Regions from separate parts of the Nonomuraea sp. NPDC050328 genome, predicted to be linked through region 2. Evidence: riboswitches for the same ligand, from Rfam matches in the RefSeq annotation. Region 2 holds a riboswitch; the other holds the start of a gene.
What was found. A riboswitch is a leader RNA that binds a small molecule or an ion and turns the genes downstream of it on or off. The one in region 2 is predicted to bind S-adenosylmethionine.

Region 1: linked by a shared signal. The riboswitch ahead of ACIBG7_RS17810 (aminotransferase class V-fold PLP-dependent enzyme) and the one ahead of thrC (threonine synthase) in region 2 are both predicted to bind S-adenosylmethionine.

What each region holds. Positions count from the first base shown of each region.
Region 1 is NZ_JBITIW010000004.1:321,438-336,053, forward strand. It holds gene hpt (hypoxanthine phosphoribosyltransferase) at 1-197, shown strand, start outside; gene ftsH (ATP-dependent zinc metalloprotease FtsH) at 409-2,409, shown strand; gene folE (GTP cyclohydrolase I FolE) at 2,406-2,975, shown strand; gene folP (dihydropteroate synthase) at 3,081-3,956, shown strand; gene ACIBG7_RS17765 (nuclear transport factor 2 family protein) at 3,987-4,427, shown strand; gene folB (dihydroneopterin aldolase) at 4,417-4,779, shown strand; gene folK (2-amino-4-hydroxy-6-hydroxymethyldihydropteridine diphosphokinase) at 4,779-5,282, shown strand; gene ACIBG7_RS17780 (DUF3180 domain-containing protein) at 5,279-5,737, shown strand; partial or broken gene ACIBG7_RS17785 (alpha/beta fold hydrolase) at 5,665-5,976, shown strand; partial or broken gene ACIBG7_RS17790 (alpha/beta fold hydrolase) at 5,996-6,328, shown strand; gene ACIBG7_RS17795 (acyltransferase) at 6,285-7,388, opposite strand; gene ACIBG7_RS17800 (NADH-quinone oxidoreductase subunit D) at 7,385-8,542, opposite strand; gene ACIBG7_RS17805 (DoxX family protein) at 8,664-9,437, shown strand; gene ACIBG7_RS17810 (aminotransferase class V-fold PLP-dependent enzyme) at 10,004-11,302, opposite strand; SAM riboswitch class IV at 11,344-11,459, opposite strand; gene ACIBG7_RS17815 (TerC family protein) at 11,558-12,280, shown strand; gene ACIBG7_RS17820 (FAD-binding oxidoreductase) at 12,270-13,580, opposite strand; gene ACIBG7_RS17825 (cation:proton antiporter) at 13,614-14,616, opposite strand, start outside.
Region 2 is NZ_JBITIW010000010.1:16,611-31,226, reverse strand. It holds gene groL (chaperonin GroEL) at 1-973, opposite strand, end outside; gene ACIBG7_RS32095 (cold-shock protein) at 1,306-1,506, opposite strand; gene ACIBG7_RS32090 (MoaD/ThiS family protein) at 1,752-2,027, opposite strand; gene thrC (threonine synthase) at 2,027-3,253, opposite strand; SAM riboswitch class I at 3,267-3,406, opposite strand; gene ACIBG7_RS32080 (RNA polymerase sigma factor) at 3,491-4,045, opposite strand; gene ACIBG7_RS32075 (trehalose-6-phosphate synthase) at 4,076-5,485, shown strand; gene ACIBG7_RS32070 (MFS transporter) at 5,539-6,678, shown strand; gene ACIBG7_RS32065 (hypothetical protein) at 6,656-7,198, opposite strand; gene otsB (trehalose-phosphatase) at 7,209-8,012, opposite strand; gene ACIBG7_RS32055 (DUF3263 domain-containing protein) at 8,028-8,318, opposite strand; gene ACIBG7_RS32050 (S-adenosyl-l-methionine hydroxide adenosyltransferase family protein) at 8,360-9,214, shown strand; gene ACIBG7_RS32045 (S8 family serine peptidase) at 9,321-10,463, shown strand; gene ACIBG7_RS32040 (Zn-ribbon domain-containing OB-fold protein) at 10,495-10,860, shown strand; gene ACIBG7_RS32035 (lipid-transfer protein) at 10,857-12,041, shown strand; gene ACIBG7_RS32030 (dipeptide ABC transporter ATP-binding protein) at 12,101-13,120, opposite strand; gene ACIBG7_RS32025 (ABC transporter ATP-binding protein) at 13,110-14,138, opposite strand; gene ACIBG7_RS32020 (ABC transporter permease) at 14,151-14,616, opposite strand, start outside.

The DNA of each region.
Region 1 (14,616 bases), on a different contig from region 2:
CGCGCAACCCGGCCTCGCTGGAGATCTGCACGGCGCTGCGCAAGCCCGACGCGGTGAAGGTCCCGATCGACGTGAAGTACGTCGGTTTCGACATCCCCAACGAGTTCGTCATCGGGTACGGCCTCGACTACGCCGAGCGTTACCGCAACCTGCCCTTCATCGGCACGCTCGCACCGCACGTCTATAGCGGCGAATAGCGCGGGAACACAAGGCGACCTGACGTACGTTGGTAGGGCAAGGCCAGTGGCGCGGACGGTGCCCCCGTGCGCGCCGCCGGTGTACCTTCTGACACTTAGAGGATTTCCCTCTGGGTAGTCAGTAGGAGCGGCATCCGCCGCGGCCCCCGGTCACCGAGGGTTTTCAGGCCATGGTCAGGAAGGGACGGGCCCGCAAGGGGTTCCGCATCGGATGGATCTCAAGCGATTTACACGTGGGCCACTGCTGTGGATCCTGGGCATCGTCGTGCTGCTCCTGCTCGTCACCTCGCTCTGGAGCAGCGACGGCAATTTCAAGCAGGCCGACACCTCGACGGCGCTGAAGCAGATCCGGGACGGCAACGTCGCGGTGGCCAAGGTGGTCGACAAGGACATGCGGATGGAGCTCACGCTCAACTCCGCGATCCCGGTCAAGCAGAACGACACCCCCACCAACCGCATTCAGGCCTCCTGGGTCACGGGTCAGGGCCCGCTCCTGGTCGAGGAGCTGGACAAGCAGGTCCAGGCCGGTAAGACCAAGAGCTACACCGTCGAGGTCCCCCAGGAGAACTTCCTGGTCGGCCTCCTGATCAGCTTCCTGCCGATCGTCATCATCGTGCTGCTGTTCCTGTTCATCATGAACCAGATGCAGGGCGGCGGCTCGCGAGTCATGAACTTCGGCAAGTCCAAGGCGAAGCTGATCACCAAGGACACGCCCAAGACCACCTTCGCCGACGTCGCCGGCGCGGACGAGGCCATCGAGGAACTCCAGGAGATCAAGGAGTTCCTGCAGGCCCCCGCCAAGTTCCAGGCGATCGGCGCCAAGATCCCCAAGGGCGTGCTGCTCTACGGCCCGCCCGGCACCGGCAAGACCCTGCTCGCCCGCGCGGTCGCGGGTGAGGCGGGCGTGCCGTTCTACTCCATCTCCGGCTCCGACTTCGTCGAGATGTTCGTCGGCGTCGGCGCCAGCCGCGTGCGCGACCTGTTCGAGCAGGCCAAGGCGAACGCGCCCGCGATCATCTTCATCGACGAGATCGACGCCGTCGGCCGTCACCGCGGCGCCGGCCTGGGCGGCGGTCACGACGAGCGCGAGCAGACGCTCAACCAGCTCCTCGTCGAGATGGACGGCTTCGACGTCAAGGGCGGCGTGATCCTCATCGCCGCGACGAACCGGCCCGACATCCTCGACCCGGCGCTGCTGCGTCCCGGCCGTTTCGACCGGCAGGTCACCGTCGACCGTCCCGACCTGGAGGGCCGCAAGGGCATCCTCAAGGTCCACGGCCGCGGCAAGCCGTTCGCGCCCGACGTCGACCTCGACGTCATCGCCCGCCGTACGCCGGGCTTCACCGGCGCCGACCTGGCGAACGTGATCAACGAGGCCGCCCTGCTCACCGCGCGGGCCGACCAGAAGCTGATCACGATGGAGCTGCTGGAGGAGTCGATCGACCGCGTCATGGCGGGCCCGGAGCGCAAGACCCGGGTCATGTCGGACAAGGAAAAGAAGATGATCGCCTACCACGAGGGCGGTCACGCGCTCGTGGCGCACGCGCTTCCCAACGCCGACCCGGTGCACAAGATCACCATCCTGTCCCGGGGCCGCGCGCTCGGCTACACGATGACGCTGCCGATGGAGGACAAGTTCCTCGCGACGCGTTCGGAGATGATGGACCAGCTCGCGATGTTGCTCGGCGGCCGTGCGGCCGAGGAGCTCATCTTCCACGAGCCCACCACCGGCGCCTCCAACGACATCGAGAAGGCGACCTCGATCGCCCGCCGCATGGTCACCGAGTACGGCATGAGCGAGCAGCTCGGCGCCCGTAAGTTCGGCTCCGGCAACGGCGAGGTCTTCCTCGGCCGCGAGATGGGCCACGAGCGCGACTACTCCGAGAAGATCGCCTCCACGATCGACGAGGAAGTCCGCCGGATGATCGAGACCGCGCACGACGCGGCGTGGGACATCCTCGTCGAGTACCGCGACGTGCTCGACAACCTCGTTCTCCACCTGATGGAGAAGGAGACGCTCTCCCGCGACCAGGTGCTGCAGATCTTCGCCCCGGTGGTCGTCCGCGAGCACCGCCCGTCCTACGCGGGGTACGGCAAGCGGCTGCCCTCCGACCGGCCGCCGGTGCTGACGCCGAAGGAGCAGTCCGGCAACGGCTCGACCGCGGTGTCCTCGCTCAACCCCAAGGCCATCCAGCCGGGGGACGGCGCGTGAGCGTCGATCAGCCACGGATCGAGAAGGCCGTCCGCGAGATCCTGATCGCCATCGGCGAGGATCCCGACCGAGACGGCCTGCTCGACACCCCGTCCCGCGTGGCCCGCGCGATGACGGAGCAGTACTCCGGGCTGCACCAGACCCCCGAAGAGGTCCTGACCAAGGTCTTCGACGTCGACCACGACGAGATGGTGCTGGTTCGCGACATCGAGGTCTACTCGACGTGCGAGCACCACCTCGTCCCCTTCCACGGCGTGGCCCACGTGGGCTACATCCCCAACGAGAAGGGCCAGGTGACCGGGCTGTCCAAGCTCGCCCGCCTGGTCGACGTCTTCGCCCGGCGCCCGCAGGTGCAGGAGCGGATGACCTCGCAGATCGCCGACGCGCTCATGCGGGTGCTGGAGCCGCGCGGGGCGATCGTGATCATCGAGGCCGAGCACCTGTGCATGACCATGCGCGGTGTGCGCAAGCCGGGGGCCAAGACGCTCACCTCCGCGGTGCGCGGAGACTTCCGCAACAGCGACAAGACGAGGGCCGAGGCGATGGCCCTCATCCTGGGCCGCTGACGCCGGGTTTCGAGCGGGCGCCGGGGACTTCCCCGGCGCCCGCTCGCGCTTTCCGGGGGACCCCGCGTGCTGCCCGGGCTTGCCCGAACGCCTAGGCTTGAGCCCATGATGAGGGGATTGCCAGCCGCGGATCGGTGCCTCGTCATGGGCGTGGTCAACGTGACCCCCGACTCCTTCTCCGACGGCGGCCTCTGGTTCGACGAGGACGCCGCGGTCCGCCACGGGCTCGCCCTGGTGGCGGAGGGCGCCGACCTGGTGGACGTGGGCGGCGAGTCCACCCGCCCGGGCGCGGCGCGGGTCTCGCTGGAGGAGGAGCTGCACCGGGTGGTCCCGGTCATCCGCCGGCTGAGCGCCGAGGGCGTCGCCGTCAGCGTCGACACCATGCGCGCCGAGGTGGCCAGGGCCGCGGTCGAGGCCGGGGCGCTGCTGGTCAACGACGTGAGCGGCGGGCTGGCCGATCCCGACATGCCGCGCGTGGTGGCCGCGACCGGCGTGCCGTACGTGGTGATGCACTGGCGTGGGCACAGCCACAGCATGGACAGCCGCGCGATCTACGACGACGTGGTCGGCGAGGTGCGCGAGGAGCTGGCCAAGCGGGTGGCGATGGTGCTGGCCGAGGGCGTCGACGAGAGCCAGATCGTGCTCGACCCCGGTCTGGGCTTCGCCAAGACCGCCGAACACAACTGGGCGGTTCTGGCGGGAATGGAGCGCTTGCTCGATCTGGGCTATCCGTTGCTGATCGGGGCTTCCCGCAAGCGCTTCCTCGGTAGGCTCCTGGCCGATGCCGACGGTTCGCCGCGGCCGTTCGCCCGGAGCGACGCGGCCACGGTCGCGGTCTCAGCACTCGCCGCGGGCAGCGGCGCGTGGTGCGTGCGCGTGCACGAGGTCGGCCCCAACGCCGACGCCGTGCGGGTGGCCGCGGCATGGAAGCGTGGCGGGGCCTCGGCGAGCGGAGCCCCGACGAGAGTGGAGAGCCCGTGAGAATGGTGACCCCGTGAGGCTGGTGACTCTGTGAGCGTGGACACCCAGGCGGTGGAGACGGTCAACCAGGCGTTCTACACCGCGATCGAGAACGCCGACCTCGACAAGATGACCGAGGTCTGGGCGGAGGACTCCGCCGACAGCCAGGTGAGCTGCGTGCATCCGGGCTGGTCGTTGCTGGCGGGGCGCTCCGAGGTGTTGCGCTCGTGGGCGCTGATCATGGCGAACACGACCTACATCCAGTTCGTGCTGACCGATGTGAAGACCGCCGTGCTCGGCGACCTGGCCGTGCTGACCTGCGTGGAGAACATCCTGACCGCGGGCGACGAGGGCGAGTCGAGCTTCGCCGCCGGCAAGGTGGTGGCCAGCAACGTCTACGTCCGCACGGCCGAGGGCTGGCGGCTGTGGATGCACCACGGCTCGCCCGTCCTGCAGACCGATGACGAGGAGGACGACGAGTTTGACGCTTGATCGCATCACCGTGAAGGGCCTGCGGGCGCGTGGGCGGCACGGCGTGCTGCCCGCGGAACGCGAGCTCGGCCAGGAGTTCGTGGTCGACGCCACGCTCTTCGTCGACACGCGCAGGGCCGCCGCGGGCGACGACCTGAGCTGCACGGTGCACTACGGGGAGCTGTCCGAGGCCCTGGTCAAGGTGGTGGAGGGGGAGCCGGTCAACCTGATCGAGACCCTCGCCCAGCGCCTGGCCGACGTCTGCCTCGACAGCGAGCTGGTGCGCGAGGTCGAGGTCAGCGTGCACAAACCGGCCGCGCCCATCCCCTTGCCCTTCGACGATGTGATCGTGACGATCCGGCGGAGCCGCTGATGAAAGCCGTCCTCGCACTCGGCAGCAACCTGGGCCGCCGCTTCGAGACCCTCCAGGGCGCGGTCGACGCGCTCTTCGACGCGCCGGGCCTCGACTACGTCGCGGTCTCGCCGGTCTACGAGACCGACCCGGTCGGTGGGCCGGAGGCGCAGCGCCCCTACCTCAACGCCATCGTGCTGGCCGACACCAAGGTCGACGCCTACACGTTGCTCGAACGCGCCCAGAGCATCGAGAACGCCTTCGGGCGGGAGCGGGCCGAGCGCTGGGGGCCGCGCACCCTCGACGTCGACCTGATCGCCGTGGCCGACCTCGCCTACGACACCCCGGAGCTGATCCTGCCGCACCCGCGGGCGCACGAGCGGGCGTTCGTGCTGACGCCGTGGGCCCAGGTCGACCCCGACGGCGAGCTGCCCGGTCACGGGCGCATCAGCGACCTGCTGGCGGGGCTCGACCAGACGGGGGTACGGCTCCGCCCCGACCTGCGACTCCAGGGGCCGGCTTGAAGCCCACCAGACCCGCACCGCTCGTCGGCCTCCTGGTGGTCGTCGCGCTGGTGACGTTGCTGCTGGTCCGGCAGTTCTACTCCGATCTGCCGCTGGTGCCCTGGACCGCGATCCCGACGGTGGTGCTGCTGGCCATCGGCGAGTTCGTGACCGGCGCCAACACCAAGGCGCGCATCGCCCGCAAGCCCGACACCAAGCCGGTGGAGCCGCTGGCCGTCGCCCGGCTGGCGGCGCTGGCCAAGGCCTCGGCCTACGCCGGTGCGGTGTTCGCCGGGATCTTCGGCGGGTTCGCGCTGCACACCGTCGGGCTTCTGATGCAGGACACGCCGCGCCGGGAGTTCTTCGTCACGACCGGCTCCTTCGTGGCGTGCGTGCTGCTCGTGTGCGCCGCGCTCTACCTGGAGTACTGCTGCCGCGTGCCCAAGCAGCCCGGCGAGGAACGGGAGCAGGCCTGAGCACCAAGGGTCTGGCCTGGACGGAGCGGGCCGGGGCGGCGCCTGCCGTCCTGCTGCTGCACGGGCTGGCCGGGCACGCGGGTGAGTGGGACGCGGTGCTGAGCGGGCTGGGTCATCGGTCGGTGGCGCTCGACCAGCGCGGCCACGGAGCCAGCGAGCGGCGCCCGGCCGACCTGTCGCACGAGGCGCGGGTGGCCGACGTCATCGCGGTCCTCGACGAGCTGGGGCTGGAGCGGGTGGTGCTGGCCGGTCCCCTTCCCGGACCGGGCGGCGGCGGTGGAGTTCCTAGGCGCGGGTTGGGCCGACGGCCTGGCGAGCACCCCGGAGGGCCTGGTGCCGCGCTTCGACCCGGACGTGATGGTCGCGATGATCGCCGAGCACTGCCGCCGCGACTACTGGGCCGAGTGGGCGCGGGTCCGCTGCCCGGTCACGCTCGTGCTCGGCCAGAACGGCATCATCCCGGCCGAGGACGTCGCGCGCATGGGGATCGAGCCGCACGTCGTCGCCGGAGCGGGCCACGACGTCCACCTGGACGCGCCGGAGGCGGTCAGGTCTTCGCTGGTACGGCTGTGCGCCGCCGTCGCCGGGTGAACAGCGCGATCACCGGCACCGTGCAGATCAGCGGCCCGAGGATGGCGATGGGCCGCTCCAGCCACCAGTACAGGTCGGGCGGCACGTCCCGGCCGATCTGCCCGAACAGCCACCACGAGATGCCCAGCGCGATCGCCATGCCGGTGGTGTGGAAGAGGAAGAGCGGCAGCGCGTAGCGGTTGATCGTCTCGTTGACCTTCTTCCACCGCGGCCGGGCCAGCAGCCGTTCCATGGTCGGCCGCAGCACCTCGACCAGCCCGATCTGGAACATCAGCAACGCCACGATGACGAAGGTGGGCGGGGCCATGTTCGACCACTTGTCGCCGGGCACGCCGACCATCGAGCCGGGGTAGATGCCCGAGTAGACCAGCCCGAACAGCGCGAACAACCCGGTCCAGAGCACCGCGTAGTCGTAGCGCCTGGGCAGGTCGACGACGCGCTGGTAGAAGAATCCGGCCTGGTGCGCCAGCCCCCACACGATGATCATGTTCAGCCAGCCGACCCACTCGACCCCGTAGCGGAGCCGGATCACGTCGACCACCAGCGCCGCGCCGCCCAGCCAGACGAGGGTGAGCACGTCGTAGCGCTTGTGCAGCCAGATCGACACCGGCAGCAGGGCGATGAGCACCAGGTAGACCGCCATGAACCAGAGCGGGCTGAGGATGAGCAGCACCACGCGGCCCATCCACTCCACGTCGAAGACCAGCGTGATCACCACGCCGATCGCCACCCAGACCGCCGAGAGCACGAGAGCGGGTACGGCCAGCGCCTGGATCCGCCGCAGGACGAAGGAGCCGATGCCGACGCCCCTCGCGTGCGCCCGCTCCCACGACAGCAGGTGGACGTGCCCGCCCACGTAGAAGAAGAGCGGCAGCACCTGCAGCAGCCAGGTGAGGATCCACAGGCCCGAGGTGAAGCCGAGCGGGCTGGTCGGCATCGGCCCGTCGGGCTCCCACTCCAGGATGGTGAAGGCCCAGTGCCAGACCACGACCACGATGAGGCTGAGGGCGCGGAGCCAGTCGACGTAGGGGTCGCGTTGGGTGGTGGTGGGGGAGCTCACTTGTCGATGTCACCCACGACGAAGAACATCGAGCCGAGGATGGCGACCATGTCGGCGACCAGATGGCCGGGCAACATCTCGCGCAGCACCTGGATGTTGTTGTAGGAGGCCGCGCGCAGCTTCATCCGCCACGGGGTCTTGTCGCCCTTGGAGACCAGGTAGTAGCCGTTGATGCCCAGCGGGTTCTCCGTCCAGGCGTAGGTGTGGCCCTCCGGCACCTTCAGCACCTTGGGCAGGCGCTGGTTCACCGGGCCTGGCGGCAGGTCGCGCATCCGCTCCACGCAGCGCTCGGCCAGGTCGAGGGAGACCTGGAGCTGCTCGAAGAGCACCTCGAAGCGGGCGTGGCAGTCACCGGCCGTGCGGGTCACCACCTTGACCGGGAGTTCGGGGTAGGCGAGGTACGGCTGGTCGCGGCGCAGGTCGAAGTCAACGCCCGAGGCGCGGGCGATCGGGCCGCTCACGCCGTACTGCATGATCTGCTCGCGGCTCAGCACGCCGACGCCCCGGGTGCGGGCCAGGAAGATCTCGTTGCCGAGGATGAGGTTCTCGATGTCGGGGACGCGCCGCCGTACCTCGGTGAGGGTCTCGGACACCCGGTCGAGCCAGCCGAGCGGGAGGTCCTCCTTCAGCCCGCCGACGCGGTTGAACATGTAGTGCATGCGACCGCCGGAGATCTCCTCCATCACCGCCTGGAGCCGCTCGCGCTCGTTGAAGGCGTAGAAGATCGGGGTGATCGCGCCCAGTTCGAGCGGGTAGGAGCCGAGGAACATCAGGTGCGACAACATCCGGTTGAGCTCGGCCAGCAGGGTGCGGGCCCAGACCGCGCGGATCGGCACCTCCATGCCGAGCAGGCGCTCGGCGGCGAGCACCACGCCGAGCTCGTTGGCGAAACCGGACAGCCAGTCGTGCCGGTTGGCCAGCATGATGATCTGGCGGTAGTCGCGCACCTCGAACAGCTTCTCGGCGCCGCGGTGCATGTAGCCGATGATCGGCTCGCAGCCGGAGATGCGCTCGCCGTCGAGGGTCAGCCGCAGCCGCAACACGCCGTGGGTGGACGGGTGCTGGGGGCCGATGTTGAGGACCATGTCCTCGGTGGCCAGCTCCTTGCCCACCTCGGCGGCGCCTGCCCCGATGCCGACCACCCGTTCTGTCATAAGCCCCATGCTGCCACCCAGCCCGGGGGTCTTCCAGCACAGGCCTCGGTCAAGGAACGGCAATAACCCGCATTTCGGGTGTAGCGAGGGGGAGGAATGTCTTGATTGGGGGGATTCAGGGATGAAGAAGGTTCCAGTAGACATCGCAGCGCTGATCGCACGGATCGTGCTCGGCGTGATCTTCGTGGCGCACGGCTGGCAGAAATGGCAGAACGGCATCGACGCCACGACCCAGATGTTCACCCAGGCCGGAGTGCCCCAGCCCCAGCTCGCCGCCACGTTCACCATGGTCGCGGAACTGGTCGGCGGCGCTCTGCTGATCCTCGGGCTGTTCGTGCGGGTGGCGGCGCTTCTGCTGCTGGCCGTCACGATCGGGGCGATGATCTTCGTGCACTTCCGTAACGGGATCTTCATCGCCGACAACGGGTGGGAGCTCGTGGGGGCCCTGGGGGCGGGATGCCTCATGCTCATGGCCACCGGGGGTGGGCGGCTTGGGCTTGACGGGCTCTACCTGGCTCTGCGGCGGCGCAACAAGGCGCGGGACGCCGCCCAGGAGGAGTTGTCCACGGCTCGTCAGGCGCGGGAGGACGCCGAGCGCAAGGCCGCCGAGGCCCGCACCGAGGCCGCGGAGGCCGAGGCGGCCCGAGCCGCCGACCGCGAGGCCCGGCGTGACGCCGTCCAGGAGTCGACCGGGGCCACCCGGGACGTCGCCCGGGACGCCGCCGACGACGCCCGTGACTCCGCCCGCGACGCCCGCCACTCCGCGGCGTCGGCCCAGGCCGCCGAGGAAACCCGCCCCAACACCGTGCCCCAACAGGCCCACGGCCTCTCCGAGGCGGACCGCAGGGACATCGACGCCTTGCTCGCCGACGAAAAGCGCCGAGGCGAATCCTGACCCACCCAATAGCGGGCGGGCCGCACCGGGTCCTGAGGCCGGGGTGGCCGGGCCGCGGTGGCCGGGCTGCGGTGGCCGGGCTGCGGTGGCCGGGCTGGCCGGGCCGGGGATGCCGAGGTGCCGGGCCGGGGTGGTCGGGTTGGCCGGGCCGGGGTGGCCGAGGTGCCGGGCCGGGGTGGCCGAGGTACCCCGGCTTAGGGATGCCGGGTGGCCGAGGTGGCCGGGCTAGGGATGCCGGGGTGGTCGGGGTGGTCAGGGTGGTCGGGGTGGCCGGAGGGGCCGGGGTGAGGAGGCCGGGGTCGCCGCAGCCCGGGGGCCAGGCGGACCCACCGCCCGGCCCACGCCGCCACCCGATACGGCGAGGACCCCGTGCGGTGGCCGCCCGTCCACCGATGCGGCGAGGACCCCGTGCGGTGGCCGCCCGTCCACCGATGCGGCGAGGACCCCGTGGGGTCGCCGCCCGTCCACCGATGCGGCGAGCACCCTGTACGGCGGCCACCGGTCCACCGATGCGGCGAGAACCCCGGACAAGGGCCACCGAGGCGGCGAGGATCCCGCGTGGGGGGTCAGCGGGTGGTGAGGTTGTGGAGGGCGGTGAGGAGGCGGTCGATGTGCTCGTCGGTGGTGCCCAGGCCGATGGAGGCGCGGACGGCTGAGGCGGTGCCGTCCTCACAGCCACCGTCCGCAGTCCCCAGCAGGTGCCGCACGAAGGGATGCGCGCAGAACTTCCCGTCCCGCACCCCGATCCCGTACTCGGCCGACAGAACCTCGGCCACCTCCCGAGCGGTGAACCCGTCGACCACGAACGACACGATCCCCACCCGAGGGTGGTCAGCCCCCCACAGGGAAAGCTCCCGCACCCCGGAAAGGCCCGCGATCCCGGCCCGGAGCCGCCCGATCAGCCGCTCCTCCTCCCGCACGAGCGCCGTCCACCCGGTGGCGGAGAGCGCGTCACAGGCGGCGGCCAGCGCGATGGCGCCGAGCACGTTCGGGGTGCCGGCCTCGTGCCGGGGCTCGGGGTCGTCGTGCCACTCGATCTCGTCGTTGACCGCCCGCACAGCGCCGCCGCCCTTGAGGTACGGCTCGCCCGCCGCCAGCCAGTCCCGCCGCCCGATCAGCACCCCGGCCCCGAAGGGCGCGTAGAGCTTGTGCCCGGAGAAGGCGACGTAGTCGAGGTCGAGCGCGGTGATGTTGAGCCGCCGGTGCGGCACGAGCTGGGCGGCGTCGACGAGGATGCGCGCCCCGTGCCGGTGGGCGATGTGCGCCAGGGCCGCGATCGGCCAGAGTTCGCCGGTGACGTTGGAGGCTGCGGTGACGACCAGCAGCTTGGGGCCGTCGATCCCGGCGAGGGTCTCGTCCACGGCGCGTACGGCCTCGCCGGGGAAGGCGGGCGGCGCCAGCCGTACGACATCGGTCCAGGGGAGCAGCGAGGCGTGGTGCTCGGTGTCGAAGACGACCACGGTGGTGCCTTCGGGCAGGCAGCCGGCCAGCAGGTTGGTGGAGTCGGTGGTGTTCCGGGTGAAGATCACCGCGTCGTCGGGGCGGGCGCCGGCGAAGGCCCGCACGGTGTGCCGCGCCTGCTCGTAGCGGGCGGTGGTGAGCTGGGAGGCGTAGCCGGCGCCGCGGTGGACGCTGGAGTAGGCCGGCAGGGCGGCGGTCACGGCCGCGCTGACCGGCTCCAGACAGGGCGCGCTGGCGGCGTAGTCGAGGTTGGCGTAACCCACCAGCCGGCCGCCCTTGACCGGAACCTCCAGGTCGGCACCCAGGACCGCGGGCAACTCACGCGCGCCGGACTCGCCGGGCGAGGCGGCGGGGGAGGTGGTGCTCTGGGCGGGGACAGAGCTGAAGATGCTGAGCGTGGACACGGCGAACTCCTTCGAGGCCATGGGCCCCGATCCGTCCGTGGAGCCCGCGCTTGCCCGCCACACCTCGTGACGGACCAGGTCCTCACCCGGGGCACCCCGCCGCGGACGCGAGGGTTGCCGGCCAGCAAGCCGGGGCTGTGCGCTGGCACTCATGACCTTCGTCGGAACTATAACCGACACAGGGGCGGAAACCGCAAGTCGCGAACTTTCTCGAGTCGACGATCGTTGTGTGCAGATTGAGCAAGGAGGTACAGAATGCTGGACTGGGTGACCAACCCAGAGATCTGGATCGGGTTTCTCACCCTGGTCGCACTCGAGATCGTGCTGGGCATTGACAACATCATCTTCATCTCGATCATCGCCGGGAAGCTCCCGCCCGAGCAGCGCGACCGTGCTCGGGTGCTGGGTCTCGCCGCCGCGTTGATCAGCCGCCTGGTGCTGCTGCTCGCCCTGTCGTGGGTGATCAGGCTGACCGAACCGCTCTTCACCGTGCTGGGTCAGGAGATATCCGGACGAGATCTGATCCTCATTCTCGGCGGTCTGTTCCTGCTGGCCAAGAGCGTGCTGGAGATCGGCCACAGCATGGAGCTCAAGGACGGCGAGGGGGGCACCAAGCGCAAGGTCACCTCGTTCGCCTCGGCGATCATCCAGATCATGATCCTGGACATCGTCTTCTCGCTGGACTCGGTCATCACCGCGGTCGGCATGGTCGACGAGCTGGGCGTGATGATCGCCGCGGTCATCGTCTCGGTGATCGTGATGCTCTTCGCCAGCGGCCCGATCAGCCGTTTCGTGGACCGGCACCCGAGCATCAAGATGCTGGCGCTGTCCTTCCTCGTGCTGATCGGCGTCGTGCTGCTCGCCGAGGGCTTCGAGCAGCACATCAGCAAGGGTTACATCTACTTCGCGATGGCCTTCTCCCTGGTCGTGGAGATGCTGAACATCCGGATGCGGAGCAGGCACCGGGCTAAGCAGTAAGGGTCCGCTCGCCGCCGAACAGGCCCGCCGGGTCGAGGCGTCTCTTCGTCTCGGCCAGGCGCGCGCCGTACTCCGGGGTGAACGCCCGCGCGATCTGGTCGAGCCCGGCGGCGAAGTTGAACGGCGTGTAGCCGGTCGCGGCGGCGCCGAGTCCGGCCGAGAAGCGGCCGCCGAAGTCCTGCACGGCGGCGGCGACGTCCGGCCCGGGCGCGAGGCTGACCGCCTCGGCCACGAACTCGCCCTGGGCGTAGGCCAGCCCGGGGTCGAGCTGCGGCGCGCCGCCGATGTGCCGCACCAGCCACAGCAGGTACGGCTCGGCATCCCGGGGCGAGATGCCGGCGAGGTAGTCGATCGCTTCGTCGCTGAGCCCGGCCAGCATCTCCGCGCGCAACATGAACGGCAGCGGATCGGTCGGGTCGGCGGTGATCTCGTCGATCCGGTTCGAGGGCATCGGCCCGGTGAGGTCCATGACGAGTCCCGGCAGCGCCCGCAGCGGCGCGAGCAGCTCGTCCATGCCCGAGTGGTCGGGTCCGGGGTGGCACAGGCAGATCCGGGCGACCGACTGGCCGCGCATCGGCGGCGGCACGAAGGGCGCGTCCGGCACGTGCAGCACACCCACCGCGGAGGTCAGCTCGCGCGGCACGGTGGCCACCCAGTCGCGGTAGGCGAGGAGGACGTCCCTGGCCAGGTCGGCCGGCCACATCATGGACCCGGCGTAGAGCTGCGCGGCCGGGAACAGCCGGGTGCGCAGCGCGGTGACCACGCCCAGGTTGGGCCCGAAGCCGCGCAGCGCGGCCATCAGCCCGGGGTCGCGCTGGTCGTCGACCCAGCGGATCTCGCCGTCGGCGGTGACGAGCTGGAGTTCGACGATGGCCTGCGCGGCCAGGCCGAAGGGCCGGGCCAGGAAGCCCAGGCCGCCGCCGAGGCTGTAGCCGACGACGCCGACGTCGCTGGTGCTGCCCACCAGGGGCGCCAGGCCGTGCGGGTGGGCGGCGTCGATGACCGCCTTCCACTTGGCGCCGGGGCCGACCAGGGCGGTGTCGCCGTCGATGGCGACGGTGTCCATGCCGGAGGTGACGAGGAGCAGGTCGTCTTCGGTGGCGGGGCGCAGCGCGCCGTGCCCGGTGGCCTGCACGCGCACGCGCAGTCCGCGCTGGGCGGCGAAGACGACCGCCTCGGCGACCTGCTCGGCGGTCTCGGCGACCGCCACGTAGGCGGGCCGGTGCACGATGGCGGCGTTCCACGCCGCGCAGAGACCCGGATACTCAGAGTCACCGTGCTGGAGTAGGCGAAGTGGCATGCCTCGAGTGTCGAGGCATGCCCGCACCGTCCGCTAGCTGGGAGAACTACGTAGGAGCCGGGTCAGCAGCGGCTCCACCAGCCGGGCGGCCAGCGGTCCGAAGGCGGCCAGCACGAGGACGTAGGTCGCCGCCAGCGGGCCGAGATCGGGGTGGACCCCGGCGGCCACCGCCAGTCCGGCGATGACGATGTTGAACTCGCCGCGCGGGATCAGCCCGATGCCGGCTCTGACCCGGCCGGCCCGGCCCACGCCGGCCCGTCTGGCCGCCCAGGCGCCGGTCCCGAGCTTGGTCAGCATGCTGATCACCGCGAGCAGGATGGCCAGCCCCGCCACCGGCGGGATCTTCGTCGGATCGGTCTGCAGGCCGAAGAAGACGAAGAAGACCGCGGCGAACAGGTCGCGCAGCGGCGCGAGCAGGGCCCGCGCCTCGTGCGCGAGCTCACCGGACAGCGCGATGCCGACGAGGAAGGCGCCGACCGCCGCCGAGACCTGGAGCTGTTGCGCGAGCCCCGCGACCAGCAGCGCCAGGCCGAGCACCTTGAGCAGCAGCACCTCGGCGTTGGGGCTGCTCACGAAGGCCTCGATGAAGCGCCCGAACTTGAGCGAGATGATCAGCACGCCGGTCACCGTCAGCAGCGCGACGCCGACCGAGACCGCGCCCGCCACCACCCCGACGCCGGCCAGCAGCGCGGTCAGCACGGGCAGGTAGACGGCCATGGTCAGGTCCTCGAAGACCAGCAGGCTGAGCACGACCGGGGTCTCGCGGTTGCCGATCCAGCCGAGGTCGGACAGCACCTTGGCGGTGATGCCGGAGGAGGTCATGTAGGTCACGCCGCCGAGCGCGACCGCGGCCACCGGGCCCCAGCCGAGCAGCAGCGCGGCGATCACGCCGGGGGCGGCGTTGAGCACGAGGTCGACGACTCCGGCCAGGGCGTTGCCGCGCAGGCTGGAGACGAGTTCGTTGGCGTTGTACTCCAGCCCCAGGGTGAGGAGCAGGAGCACGACGCCGATCTCGGCCACGATCGAGACGAAGTCC
Region 2 (14,616 bases):
TGACGACGACCTTGCGAGCGCGGCCGAGCAGGTCGAGGGTGGCGTTCTCGAGCTTGAGACCGACCTCCTCGGCGATGACCTGGCCGCCGGTCAGGATGGCGATGTCGTTCAGCATGGCCTTGCGGCGGTCACCGAAGCCGGGCGCCTTGACCGCGACGGACTTGAACAGCCCGCGGATCTTGTTGACGACCAGGGTGGCCAGGGCCTCGCCCTCGATGTCCTCGGCGATGATCAGCAGCGGCTTGCCGGACTGCACGACCTTGTCGAGAACGGGGAGCAGGTCCTTGTTGGCGGAGACCTTGCTGTTGACGATCAGGATGTAGGGGTCCTCGAGGACGGCCTCCATCCGGTCGGGGTCGGTCACGAAGTAACCGGACACGTACCCCTTGTCGAAGCGCATGCCCTCGGTGAGCTCGAGCTCGAGGCCGAAGGTGTTGCTCTCCTCGACGGTGATGACGCCTTCCTTGCCGACCTTGTCCATCGCCTCGGCGATGAGCGCGCCGATCTCGGGGTCGGCGGCGGAGATGGAGGCGGTCGAAGCGATCTGCTCCTTGGTCTCCACGTCCTTGGCCAGCTTGGAGAGCTCCTCGCTGACGCGCTCGACGGCGGCCTCGATGCCCTTCTTCAGGGCCATCGGGTTGGCGCCGGCGGCAACGTTGCGCAGGCCCTCGCGCACCAGCGCCTGGGCGAGCACGGTGGCGGTGGTGGTGCCGTCACCCGCGACGTCGTCGGTCTTCTTGGCGACTTCCTTGACGAGCTCCGCACCGATCTTCTCGTACGGGTCCTCGAGCTCGATCTCCTTGGCGATGGACACACCGTCGTTGGTGATCGTGGGGGCGCCCCACTTCTTCTCCAGAACGACGTTGCGGCCCTTCGGGCCGAGGGTCACCTTGACGGCGTCGGCGAGCTGGTTCATACCGCGCTCGAGACCGCGCCGGGCGTCCTCGTCAAACGCGATCATCTTGGCTGCCATAAGGCTGGACCTCCCAGATGCAGGGTGGTTTGCATAAGGGATCGAGCCGAAGCCCGCGACGGCATATAGGCCTGCATCTCCCTGCGGCAGGCCCCATCGCCTCGATCCATCATTGGCACTCTGCTATCGAGAGTGCCAACGAACTGTTTAGCACTCTACCCGGTCGAGTGCAAGCCGACGCCATGAGTCGGCTGCTCATGAGGGTGCCTCACCTGGGACGGGTCGCCGGAGGCCGGGGCTCGGGCCGGGTCCGGAACGGACCCGGCCACGCGCGTTCGTGGGCGGTTCGCACGGACTGCGTTGCCGTACGAACCACCGGCCAGGTGTGTGTGTCAGACCGCTCGGACAGATTCGGCCTGCGGCCCCTTCTGTCCCTGCGTGATCTCGAACTCGACCCGCTGGCCCTGCTCGAGAGACCGATAGCCGTCCATCATGATCGCTGAGTAATGGACGAAGACATCCTTACCACCGTCTACCGCGATGAAGCCGTAGCCCTTGTCCGCGTTGAACCACTTGACGGTGCCCTGCGCCACTTCCGACTCCTCTAACTGGGCTCCGGACCTCGCCCATTCCTCTCGCAAGATCCGCAGTCTTCCTGACTTAAGGGGATTTCCAGCCAGTCGACCGCACTCGACCATACCTGTGAGGTGGCATTGGGGAACAGAGTCAAGCACAAAACTGCTTAGCGCTACATTTCCTTTAAGTTTGAAATGTCCCTGCAGATACGAACACCCCCCGGGCGAGGGCCCAGGGGGTGCGTCGTACGGAAGGGGCCGGATCAGCCGCCCGCGACCGCCGGGATGATCGAGATCTGCGCGCCTTCGGGCGTCGCGGTGTCAAGGCCCTCGGAGAAACGGACGTCCTCTTCCCCGACATAGACATTGACAAAACGGCGAATCTTGCCCGATTCATCCAGAATTCGCGCGCCGATACCCGGGAAGTCGGCGTCGAGCTTCTGGAGCACCTCGCGAAGCGTCGCGCCCTCCCCGCGCACATCTGCACTTCCGCCCGTGTATGTGCGCAGAATTGTCGGAATCCGCACCGAAACACTCATCAGATAACCTTCCTAAACGCGTCGAGCGAGGGCTTGATCACCGCGGACGGCTCGGCCGTGACCACGTCGAGGGTCTTGAGGCCGTCGCCGGTGTTGAGCACCACCGTGTCCAGCTCGGGGTCGAGCTTCCCGGCCGCCACGAGCTTGCGCAGCACTCCCACGGTGACCCCGCCCGCCGTCTCGGCGAAGATGCCCTCGGTCGAGGCCAGCAGGTGGATCGCCGAGACGATCTCGGCGTCGGTGACGTCCTCCACCGCGCCGCCGGTCCGGCGGGCGATGTCGAGCACGTAGGGGCCGTCGGCCGGGTTGCCGATCGCCAGCGACTTGGCGATCGTGTCCGGCTTCACCGGCTGGACCACGTCGTGCCCGGCCTTGTAGGCCGCCGCCACCGGCGAGCACCCGGTCGCCTGGGCCGCGAAGATCTTGTACGGCTTCTCCTCGACGAGGCCGAGCGCGACGAGCTCCTTGAAGCCCTTGTCGATCTTCGTGAGCTGCGAGCCGGAGGCCACCGGGATGACGATCTGGTCCGGCAGCCGCCAGCCGAGCTGCTCCGCGATCTCGTAGGCCAGCGTCTTGGATCCCTCGGCGTAGTAGGGCCGCAGGTTGACGTTGACGAAGCCCCACTTCTCGCCGGCCGGGTCGCCGATCAGCTCCGAGCAGAAGCGGTTGACCTCGTCGTAGGTGCCCTCGATGCCGATCAGCTTGCCGCCGAACACCCGGGCCATGGCGATCTTCGCCTGCTCCAGGTCGGCGGGGATGAAGACGCAGGCCTCCAGCCCGGCGCGGGCGGCCGCGGCGGTGACCGCGCCGGCCAGGTTGCCGGTGGAGGAGCACGACAGGGTGTGGAAACCGAAGGTGCGGGCCGCCTCGACGGCGATCGCGACCACCCGGTCCTTGAAGGAGTGGGTGGGGTTGCCGGAGTCGTCCTTGATGTGCAGGGACTTGAGACCGAGCGACTTGCCGAGCCCCTCGGCGCGGACCAGCTTGGTCCAGCCGGGGTTCATGTTGCGCTTCTCGGTCACGTCCACGGGGACCGGGAGGAGCCGCCGGTAGCGCCAGATGTTGTCGGGACCGGACTCGATGTCCGAGCGGGTCACCGTACCGAAGTCGTAGGCCACCTCGAGCGGCCCGAAACACTCGAGACAGGCGAAGTGGGGACCGAGGTCGTAGCGCGTGCCGCATTCGCGGCAGGAGAGCGCGACAGCAGGGCCGAAGTCGAGCGACATGAAGCGAGGCCTTCCCTCATCTTCGCCCGCGACCACCTTGGTCACGGGCCGGAATTGGCACCTGTCCCGGTCGGCCTCGTCACGTCACGAGCACGAACCGGGAGGGTTGCCGGGGCTTCGCAGGGCCGGTCCCTCCACCCCTCTGGATGAGCAATATGAAGTTGTGTTTCTGCGCAGCACTCTACCTGGACTGGCGACGCTGACAACTCAGCGTCTCGCCAGTCGAGACAGGCCGTCTCAGCGGTAGTCCTCGCCCAGTGCCGCCTGCACGTACTTGCGCGCCTGGTGGATGCGCGACTTGGCGGTGCCGAGCGGGATGCCGAGCTGTTCGGCCACCTCGTTGTAGTCGAGCTGGACGATGTCGCGCAACACCAGAGCCTGCGCCAGGTCCGGCTTGTCGGCCTCCAGCGCCTCCATCGCGTCGAGCAGGTCGAGCCGCGAGCCGGCGATCACGCTCACCCGGCGCACGTCGGGCCGCTGGGTGGGCAGTTCGTCGGAGGTCTGCTCGGCCGCGCGCCGCTTGAGCGAGCGGTAGGTGGTGCGCGCGCAGTTGGCCGTCACGATGTGCAGCCACGTGCTGAAGCGGGCCCGCCCCTCGAACCGGCCGATGTTTCGCGCCACGGCCAGCAGCGTGTCCTGGCAGGCTTCCTCGGCATCCTGGTGGTAGGGCAAGATCCGGGCGCAGTGCCGCAACACATCGGGCTCGATCCGCTTGAGCAGCTCACCGAGCGCACGGTGATCGCCGCCCGCTGCGGATCGGGCCAGTTCCTCGGTTAGCTCATCAAGCGCCATAGAGAGATCCTAAGAGCGGGGAGGGTTTTCATGAACAGCGTCCTGGTGGCCTCCAACCGGGGGCCGGTCTCCTTCACGGTCGACGCCGACGGCGTCCTGACGATGAAACGCGGCGGCGGCGGGCTGGTCTCGGGCCTGTCGGGGGTGGCCAAGGACGTGCTCTGGGTCTGTGCCGCGCTGTCCGACGGCGACCGCGGCGCGGTACGGCAGGCCCCCGGCGGCCGGCTCGACCACGCGGGGTACGACACCGGTCCGTTGCGCATGCTGGATATTCCCCCAGCCACCTTTCACCGGGCTTACAACGCGGTTGCCAACTCCACGCTCTGGTTCGTCAACCACCTGCTCTACGACATCCCGACCAGCCCGCACTTCGGCACCCGCTTCGAGCGCGAGTGGGAGTCCTACCGCGACTACAACGGCGCCTTCGCGCTGGCCCTGGCCGAGGAGGCGGCGCACGAGGCGCGGGTGATGGTCCAGGACTACCACCTCACCCTCACCCCGGCGATGCTCCGCGCCGAGCGGCCCGATCTGCGCATCGCGCACTTCAGCCACACGCCGTGGGCGCCGCCCGAGTACTTCTCGCTGCTGCCCGACGAGGTGGGGCGCGAGGTGCTGGAGGGCATCCTGGGCGCCGACCACGCCGGCTTCCTGACCGAGCGCTGGGCGCGCGCGTTCATGGACTGCTGCCGCCACCTGCTCGGCGCGGAGGTCTCCGCCGAAGCGGTCACCCATGACGGGCGCACCACCCGCATCGGCGTCCACAGCCTGGGGGTGGACGGCGACGCGCTGTGGGCCCGCGCCTGCGAGCCCGACGTCGAGTCCCATGTCGCGGCATTACGGGAGCAGACCGGCGGGCGGCGGCTGATCGTGCGGATCGACCGCACCGAGCTGTCGAAGAACATCGTGCGCGGCCTGATGGCCTACCGCGAGTTCCTCGCCGCCCATCCCGAGTGGCACGGCCGGGTGGTGCACCTGGCCTTCGCCTACCCGAGCCGGCACGACCTGCCCGAGTACCGCGAGTACACCGCCGCGGTGCAGCGCTGCGCCAAGGAGATCGAGGACGAGTACGCCACGGAGGACTGGGACCCGCTCATCCTCAACGTCGACGACGACTACCCGCGCAGCCTGGCCGCCTACCGCCTGGCCGACGTGCTCCTGGTCAACCCGGTGCGCGACGGCATGAACCTGGTCGCCAAGGAGGGGCCGGTGCTGTCCGACCGCTGCGCGCTCGTGCTCTCCCGCGAGGCCGGCGCCGCCGCCGAGCTGGGCGAGGACGCGCTGGTGGTCAACCCCTTCGACGTCGGCGAGACCGCCCGCGCGCTGCACGCCGCGCTGATCATGGACGAGCAGGAGCGGGTACGGCGAGCCCTGCGGCTGCGGGCCAAGGCCACCGCGCTGCCCCCGGAAAGGTGGCTGGCCGCCCAGTTGAATGCCCTTTAGTACGCTTTGACCCTGCCCGACACCCTGGGGGTCCCCGCGTGACAACGGCCGCGATGCGCCTGACGAGAGATCGCCCGACCTGGCTCATCTACCTCCAGCTCGGCACCTTCGCCACCTACCTGTACGGCCTCAGCGCGGCCCTGCCACTGCTGCAGAAGGACCAGCGGGTCTCGCAGACCGTCGCCGGCCTGCACGGCACCTCGATGGCGCTCTGCGGCATCGCCGCGGGGCTTGCTCTGCCGTACCTGGTCAGGAAGTACGGCAGGCGCGCGACGACCTGGATCGGCCTGGCCGGCGTCAACGCGGGCGTGCTGCTGGTGGTGGCGACGACCGCGCTGCCGGCCACCCTGCTGGGCTACGGCCTGGCCAGCGGCTTCGGCACGCTGACCCTGTACGCCTCGATGGCCGCGCTGAGCGACCACCACGGCCCGGCGGGCCCGGCGGCGATCAGCGAGGCCAACGCGGTCGGCGCGACGATCGCGCTCTTCGCGCCCTTCCTGCTGAGCGCGGCGGCGCAGAGCGCGGCCGGCTGGCGCGCGGCGCTGCTGCTCACCCCGGCGTGCACGCTCGTGCTCGCGCTGACGCTGGGCAGGTACTGGATCCCCGAGGAGGACCACCAGGGCGAGCACCGGCAGCACCGCGGCCGGTTCGGGTGGAAGTTCTACGCCGCCGGGGCGGTGCTGTTCTGCTGCGTGGCGCTGGAGTTCACCTTCAACCTGTGGGCCGCGGTGCTGGTCACCACCCGCACCGGCCTGACGCCGGAACGCGCCGCGATCACCGTCACCGCCCTCGCCGCGGGCCTGGCCGCCGGCCGGTTCGTCGGCGCCCGCCTGGCGCTGCGGCTGACGACGACCACCCTGCTGGTCGGCGCGCTCGCGGTCACCGGGGCCGGCTGGGTGCTGTTCTGGCTCAGCACCAACCCGGTGCTCTCGCTGACCGGCGTCGTGGTGTGCGGGCTGGGCATCGCGCTGCACTTCCCGCTCGCGCTGTCCGGCGTGATCGCCAACTCCGGCGGCCGGCCCGACCGGGCCTCGGCGATCGGCTCGATCTGGGCCAGCGTCGCGGTGGGCGCCGGGCCGCTGGTGCTCGGCGCCCTCGCCGACGGTTACGGCACCGTCAACGCCTTCCTGATGGTGCCGGTCCTGATCGGCCTCGCGGTGGCGGGCGTGCTCAGCGCCAGGCCGCGGCCTTGAGGATCGCGCCGAGGCGGTTGGTCCCCCAGGCGTCGAAGACGAGGATCTTCGACTTGGGCAGGTACCAGACCCGCTCCTGGAAGTAGGTGTCGGTCGGCTTGTACTTCATGGTCATGCAGCGGATGAGCCAGACCCGGTAGTAGGCCTTGTGTCCCGGGCCGACCTGCCGCAGCCCGCTGGTGACCAGCTTGCCCGGGTAGCCCTCGTAGTAGCGCTTGTCCGGCGTGCACAGCGAGACGCCGGTGCCCGGGTGGAAGCGCTGCTCGGTGTCGTAGGGGTTGCCCTCACGCGCCGTGGCGACGCCCTTCGGGCCGAGGACGTAGAAGCCGCGGCACTCGGCGGCGGTGCGGTCGCAGCCGCCGGTCTTGATGTGCACGCCCCAGGCGTCGGCTTTGCCGACCTTCCAGGTCTTGGGGATCTGGAGGGTCATGCCGCGGTAGGTGAACGACTTGGTCGCGGTGCTCTGGGCGGGCGCGCCGGCCAGGAGGAGGGAGGCGGTCACCACCAAGGATGTCAGCATGACGCAGACGCTAGCCGTGATCGCTTGCGAGCCGGTTGGCGAGCTCTTGAAGGGCCGCGACCACCCCGTCCGGACCTGGGACGACGAGGTCGGCCCGCGCCGCCAGCTCGCCCACCTCATCCGAGGAGCTGGCCACGGTCACGCCGGGCACCCCGCCGGCGCGCAGCTTGTCCACCGCGGCGAAGGCGGCCAGGTCGCCCAGGTCGTCCCCGGCGAACCAGACCGAGCGCGCGCCACGCTCGGCGGCGAAGTCGAGCAGCGCCCGGCCCTTGTCCATGCCCGGCGGCCGCAGCTCCAGCACGAAACGGCCCGGCTCGACGACCAGGCCGGTCTCGCGGGCGAGCTCGTCCAGCGGGGCGCGAAGCGCGTCGAAGGCGCCCGCCGGATCGGCCGCGCGGCGGGTGTGCACGGCCACCGATCGGCCCTTGTCCTCGACCGTCGCGCCCTCGGGCAGTTCCAGCCGGCCGAGCTCGGCCCGGGCGCGCTCCACCCCGGGATGCGGCGGCGGCGCCGACAGCTCGCCGGCCTCCCAGCGCTCGGCGCCGTAGTGGCCGAGCACGACGAGGCCGGGGACGGGCAGCTCGGTCAGCACGTGGGCGACCGGCCGGCCGGTGATGACCACGATGGTGCCCACCTGGCCGGCCAGCGCGCCGAGCGCGCCTGCCGCGCCGGGATGGGCGTGGGCCTGGGCCGGGTCGGAGACGATCGGCGCCAGCGTGCCGTCGAAGTCGAGTCCGATCAGGGCCCCGCCCGGATCGCGGACGAGGGCCTCGATCCCGGCCCGGCCTGCCTCGGTGCGCGCGGTGGGAAGCATCACCCCATCATGGCATCAGGGGCGCAGGCCGAGACGGCGGGCCGCCCGGTCGCGCTGCCTGGTGGCCCGCAGCCTGCGCAGCCGCTTGACCAGCATGGGATCGTGCTCCAGAGCCTCAGGACGGTCGATCAGCTCGCTGAGGAGCTGGTAGTAGCGGGTCGCCGAGATCGCGAAGGCCTCCTTGATGGCGTGCTCCTTGGCCCCGGCGTGCCGGAACCAGTGCCGCTCGAAGGCCAGCAGTTCCTTGTCCCGGTCCGTGAGGGGTCTTTCGGCAGCACTGTCACCGCTGACCGGTGCAGTGTCCATGATCTCCTCCTCTCGTCACCGCGGCCCGTCGCCATCGTAATGTGCCGAACGTGGGTGTTCACCGGCGTTTGCGGGACGTACAGTCACCTGTTGTGGCCCCTGTCATCACACTTCTCACCGACTACGGGCTTGAGGATGGCTACGTGGCGGCTTGTCATGGCGTGATCCTCAAGATCGTGCCCGAGGCCCGCATCATCGACCTCTGCCACCTCATCCCTTCGGGAGACGTACGGCGTGGCGCGGCCGTCCTGGCCCAGACGCTGCCCTACCTCCCCGAGGGTGTGCACATCGCCGCGGTCGACCCCGGCGCGGGCGGCGCCCGGCGGGCGGTCGCGGTGGAGGCGGGCGGCCGGATCCTCATCGGCCCCGACAACGGCCTGCTGTCGTGGGCGATCCACGCCTGCGGCGGCCCGAGCGCGGCGCACGAGATCGTGAACGACGAGTTCTTCCTGCGGCCCACCTCGCCCACCTTCCCGGGCCGCGACGTCTTCGCGCCGGTGGCCGCCCACCTGTCCGGCGGGCGCAAGCTGGCCGAGGTCGGCCCCGAGCTCCCGATCAACCGGCTGGTCTCGCTGCCCTCGCCCACCTCGCTGCTGCGCGAGGGCTCGGTGGAGGGCGAGGTCGTCTCGGTCGACCGTTACGGCAACACGCAACTGTCCATCGCCGAGGGGGACCTGCGCTCGCTGGGCGTGCGCGTCGGCGACACGCTCGACGTCCGGCTGGGGCGGCGGCAGCTCGCGATGCCCTTCCGCGAGACCTACTCGGCGGTCGCGCCGGGCGAGCTGGTCGCCTTCGCCGACTCCGCCGGGCTGATCGCCATCGCGGTCAACTGCGGCGACGCCGCGCAGCGGCTCGGCCTGCCGCCCGGCGCGCGGGTGAAGCTCGCGCCGCTCTGAGCGCTTGCGGCACAGCCGTAACTCCGGTTGTTGCCACACCGGACATTACCCCGCGTATCGTCGTGCTTACCGAAATCTCCGGTGGGGCCTGCCAGAATTCACCGACGTGTCCCCCCTCCCCCCTTTGCTCCTCGTGCCACTCCTGCTCCTGCCGGCGGGAACGAGCGACGACGTGGCCGCGACGGTGCGCGCCAAGCAGTGGCAGATCACCGCGCTCAACCTGCCGGAGGCCTGGCGGGTGACCAGGGGCGGCGGGGCCCTGGTCGCCGTGCTCGACACCGGCGTCGACGGCCGTCACCCCGACCTGCGCGGCGCGGTGGTCGAGGGCCCCGACCTGACCGGCGCCCGCCGCCGGCCCCAGGCCCGCTGGGGCCACCACGGCACCGCCATGGCCAGCCTGATCGCCGGGCGCGGGCACGGCAAGGAGAACCGGCGCGGCGTGCTGGGCGTGGCGCCCGAGGCCGAGGTGCTCTCCATCCGCGTCACGCTGGAGAACGACGACCCGCTGCGCGAGCTGCAACGCCGGTGCGCCGGCTGCGCGCCGTCCACCGCGCCCGTCTCCGACACCGCGCTCGCCCGCGGCATCCGGTACGCCGCCGACTCCGGCGCGGACGTGATCAGCATGTCGCTCGGCGGCGGCAGCGGCACCTGGAAGGGCTCGCCCGCCGAGGCCGAGGCGGTGCGGTACGCGCTGGCCAAGGGCTCGGTGCTGGTCGCCTCCTCGGGCAACGACGGCGCGAGCACCAACCGGCGCAACTACCCCGCCGCCTACCCCGGCGTGATCGCCGTCGGGGCGGTCGACCGTGACCTGCGCGCGGCCGGTTTCTCCAACCGCCAGGACTACCTGTCGGTGGTCGCGCCGGGCACCGAGATCGTCGGCGCGGACGGCTCGGCGTCCTACGTCATCGGCGACGGGACCAGCCCGGCCGCCGCCATGGTGGCCGGGGTCGCGGCGCTGATCCGGGCGCGCTACCCCGGCCTCGCCCCCGCGCAGGTGCGCCGCGCGCTGGAGTACGGCACGCGCCGCCGGCCCGGCTCAGGCCACAGCCGCTCGCTCGGCCACGGGCTGGCCGACGCCCACCGGGCGCTCAAGGCGGCCGCGCTGCTGGCCCGTGAGTCGCCGGAGGGCGCCTCGCTCGACGCCTTCGCCGCGCCCCAGCCCCGGGCGCCGATCTCGCGGTACGTGACCATCCTGGCGATGGTGCTGCTCGTGACGGCCATGTCGATCCGGGTGATCGCGCGGCGGTGACTCAAGCAAGCGCTTGTGTGATACTCGGCGCATGTGGTTCACCGTCAAGGACGGGCTGACCTACCTGGTCGGCACCCGGTGCACGGCCTGCCGTACCGTCTGTTTCCCGCCCAGGAGCGGCTTCTGCCCCAACCCGCACTGCGCCGGCGAGGAGCTGGTCGAGACGCGGCTGTCGCGACGCGGGCGGGTCTGGTCCTACACCAACTCCTGCTACCCGCCGCCCCCGCCCTACGAGGCGGCCGAGCCGTACGTGCCGATCACCGTGGCCGCGGTCGAGCTGGAGACGGAACGCCTCGTGGTGCTCGGCCAGGTCGAGGGGCTCACCGCCGAGCAGTTGCGGGTGGGCATGGAGCTGGAGCTGACCAGCTCCGGCGAGCGCTGGATGTGGCGCGCGTGAGCGTCGTCGTGCTGGGCGCGGGCCTGCACCCGTGGGGCAAGCAGGGCCGCCCCTTCACCGAGTACGGCGTGGCCGCGGCGCGGGCGGCGTTGCGCGAGGCCGGCCTGGCCTGGACCGACGTGCAGTACGTGGTCGGCGCGGCCACCGTGCGCAACGGCTACCCCGGCTTCGTCGCCGGAGCCACCTTCGCCCAGGCCATGGGCTGGAGCGGCGCCCGCATCGCCACCTGCTACGCCGCGTGCGCCTCCGGCGCCCAGGCCGTCGACGTCGCCCGCACCCGCATCCTGGCCGGCCTGTGCGACGTGGCCCTCGTCGTCGGGGCCGACGCCGCGCCCAAGGGCTTCTTCAAGCCGGTCGGCGGCGAGCGCCCCGACGACCCCGACTGGCTGCGCTTCCGCCTGCTGGGCGCCTCCAACCCGGTGTACTTCGGCCTCTACGCGCGCCGCCGGATGGCCGTGCACGGCTCCACGCCCGCCGAGTTCGCCGCGGTCAAGGTCAAGAACGCCTTGGCCGGTTCGCTCAACCCCAACGCCCGCTACCGCAAGACGGTCACGCCCGAGGAGGTGCTCGCCTCCCCGATGGTCGCCGACCCGCTGCGTCTGATGGACATCTGCGCCACCTCCGACGGCGGCGCAGCCGTCGTGCTCGCCTCGGAGTCCTACGCCCGCCGCCTGGGCCACACCCGGCCCGTACGGCTGGCCGCCGTCTCCACGATCACGCCGGACTTCCCCAACACCTTCCTCGACCTGCCCGCCTTCGCCACCGACTCCGCGCTCGCCGTACCACCGCCGCCGCGCCCCTTCCGCGAGGCCATCGCCCACGCCGCCTACGAGGAGGCCGGCCTCGGCCCCCAGGACCTGTCGCTGGCCGAGGTCTACGACCTGTCCACCGCGCTCGAACTCGACTGGACCGAGGAGATCGGCCTGTGCGCCCCCGGCGAGGCCGGCGCCCTGCTGCGCTCGGGCCACACCGCGCTCGGCGGCCGGCAGCCGGTCAACCCCTCCGGCGGCCTGGCCTCCTTCGGCGAGGCGGTCCCCGCCCAGGCCATCGCGCAGCTCTGCGAGCTCACCTGGCAACTGCGCGGCCAGGCCGGGGCCCGCCAGGTCGAGGGCGCCCGCACCGGCCTGGCGGTCAACCAGGGCCTGTTCGGCCACGGCTCGGCCCTCATCGCGGTCCGCTGAGGCCCCTGGAAGCGCGAAAGCCCGCCACGAGGCACGTGGCGGGCTGAGCGCGCGAGGCGTCAGTGGACGTGGACCACGTCGTGCGTCTCGGCGAAGTGGCAGGCGCTCTCGTGCGCCGTCCCCGGCCGGATCTGCAGGAGCGGCTCCTGCGTGGCGCAGATGTCCTGCGCCTTCCAGCACCGGGTGCGGAAGCGGCAGCCGCTCGGCGGGTTGGCCGGCGAGGGCGGGTCACCCTGGAGGATGATCCGCTCCCGCTGCTCGCGGCCGTCGGGGTCGGGGACCGGGACGGCCGACAGCAGCGCCTGCGTGTACGGGTGCGCGGGCTTGTCGTAGATCTCGACGTCCTTGCCGAGCTCCACCATCTTGCCCAGGTACATCACGCCGACCCGGTCGGAGATGTGGCGGACCACCGACAGGTCGTGGGCGATGAAGATGTAGGCCAGGTTGAACTCGTTCTGCAGCCGCTCCAGCAGGTTGATGACCTGCGCCTGGATCGACACGTCGAGCGCGGAGACCGGCTCGTCGCAGACGATGATCTCGGGCTGGAGCGCCAGGCCTCGGGCGATGCCGATGCGCTGCCGCTGACCGCCGGAGAACTGGTGCGGGTAGCGGTTGATGTGGTCGGGGTTGAGGCCGACCACCTCCAGCAGCTCCTGCACCTTCCTGCGCCGGTCGCCCTTGGGCGCCACCTCGGTGTGGATGTCGAACGGCTCGCCGATGATGTCACCGACGGTCATCCGGGGGTTCAGCGAGGTGTACGGGTCCTGCATCACCATCTGGATGTTGCGGCGCATGCGCTTGAGCTTGGAGCCGGTGGCCTTGCCCATGTCCTGGCCGTCGATCTTGACGGTGCCGGACGTCGGCCGCTCCAGTGCCATGAGCACCTTCGCCAGCGTGGACTTGCCGCAGCCCGACTCGCCCACGATGCCCAGGGTCTCGCCCCGGTGCAGGTCGAAGGAGACGCCGTCGACCGCCTTGATGGCGCCGATCTGCTTCTTGAAGACGATGCCCTGGGTCAGCGGGAAGTGCTTGACCAGGTCACGGACCTCGAGGATCGGAGCACCCTTGTCAGGAGCCATCGAGGACCTCCCTCCAGTAGTGGCAGGCGCTGCTGCGCACGCCGCTGATCTCGTGGAGCGGGGGGACGTCGGTCACGCAGTTGTCCTGGCGGTAGGGACACCGCGGGTGGAACGCGCAGCCGGTCGGCATGTCGAGCAGGTTGGGCGGCAGGCCCTTGATCGCGTAGAGCTCCTGGCCCTTGAGGTCGACCCGGGGGATCGACTCCAGCAGGCCCTTGGTGTACGGGTGCGCGGGAGCCTTGTAGATCTCGTGCACCGGGGCGTTCTCCACGATCCGCCCGCCGTACATGACCGCGATCTTGTCCGCGACGTCGGCGACGACGCCGAGGTCGTGGGTGATCAGGATCAGGCCCATGTTGCTCTCGCGCTGGAGCTCGGCGAGAAGCTCCATGATCTGGGCCTGGACGGTCACGTCGAGCGCCGTGGTCGGCTCGTCGGCGATCAGGACCTCGGGGTCGAGCGCGATGGACATCGCGATCATGATGCGCTGCCGCATGCCGCCGGAGAACTGGTGCGGGTAGTCGTTCACCCGCTGCTTGGCGGCCGGGATGCGCACCCGGTCCATCAGCTCGACGGCCTTCTTCATGGCGTCGCGCTTGTTCAGGCCGCGGTGCACCCGGAACATCTCGCTGATCTGCCAGCCCACGGTGAACACCGGGTTGAGCGCGGAGAGCGCGTCCTGGAAGATCATGGCGATCCGCTGGCCACGCACCTGGGTGCGGGCGTCCTCCGAGAGCTTCAGCAGGTCGGTGCCGCGGAAGCGGATCTCCCCGTGCGGGATGACCGCCGGCGGCATGTCGAGGATGCCCATGATCGCCTGAGCGGTCACGGACTTGCCCGACCCCGACTCACCGAGTACGGCAAGCGTCTCACCCGGGTGGAGCGTGTAGCTGACGCCGTTGACGGCCCGGACCACCCCGGCACGCGTGTGGAACTCCACGTGCAGGTTGTCCACCGCCAGCAGCGGCTCGTTGCCGAGCCCTCCCTCGGCCGGCAAGAGCTGCGTTGACTTCTTCACTGCCATACCCCCCTACCGCAGCTTCGGGTCGAGCGCGTCGCGGACCGCGTCGCCGAGCATGATGAACGCGAGCACCGTGATGCTCAGGAAGACGGCCGGGAAGATCAGCGGCAGCGGCGCGTCGATGAATCGGCTCCGCGCGTCCGCGATCATGAGACCCCACGAGACGTCCGGCGACTGCACGCCGACGCCCAGGAAGGACAGGGCCGCCTCCGCCGCGATGAACCCGCCCAGGTTGATCGTCGCCACGACGATCACCGGGGCGATCGCGTTCGGCAGCAGGTGCCGGAACATGACCCGCGAGGGTCCGGCTCCCAGCGCCTTGGCCGCCACGACGAAGTCCTGGTGCTTGGCGGTGATGACCGCGGCCCGCATGATGCGGAAGGTCATCGGCCAGCCGAGCACGGAGAGCGCGAGGATGACCAGCACGATGCTGTTGACCCCGCTCTCCCGGAAGGTCGAGGCGATCAGCAGCGCG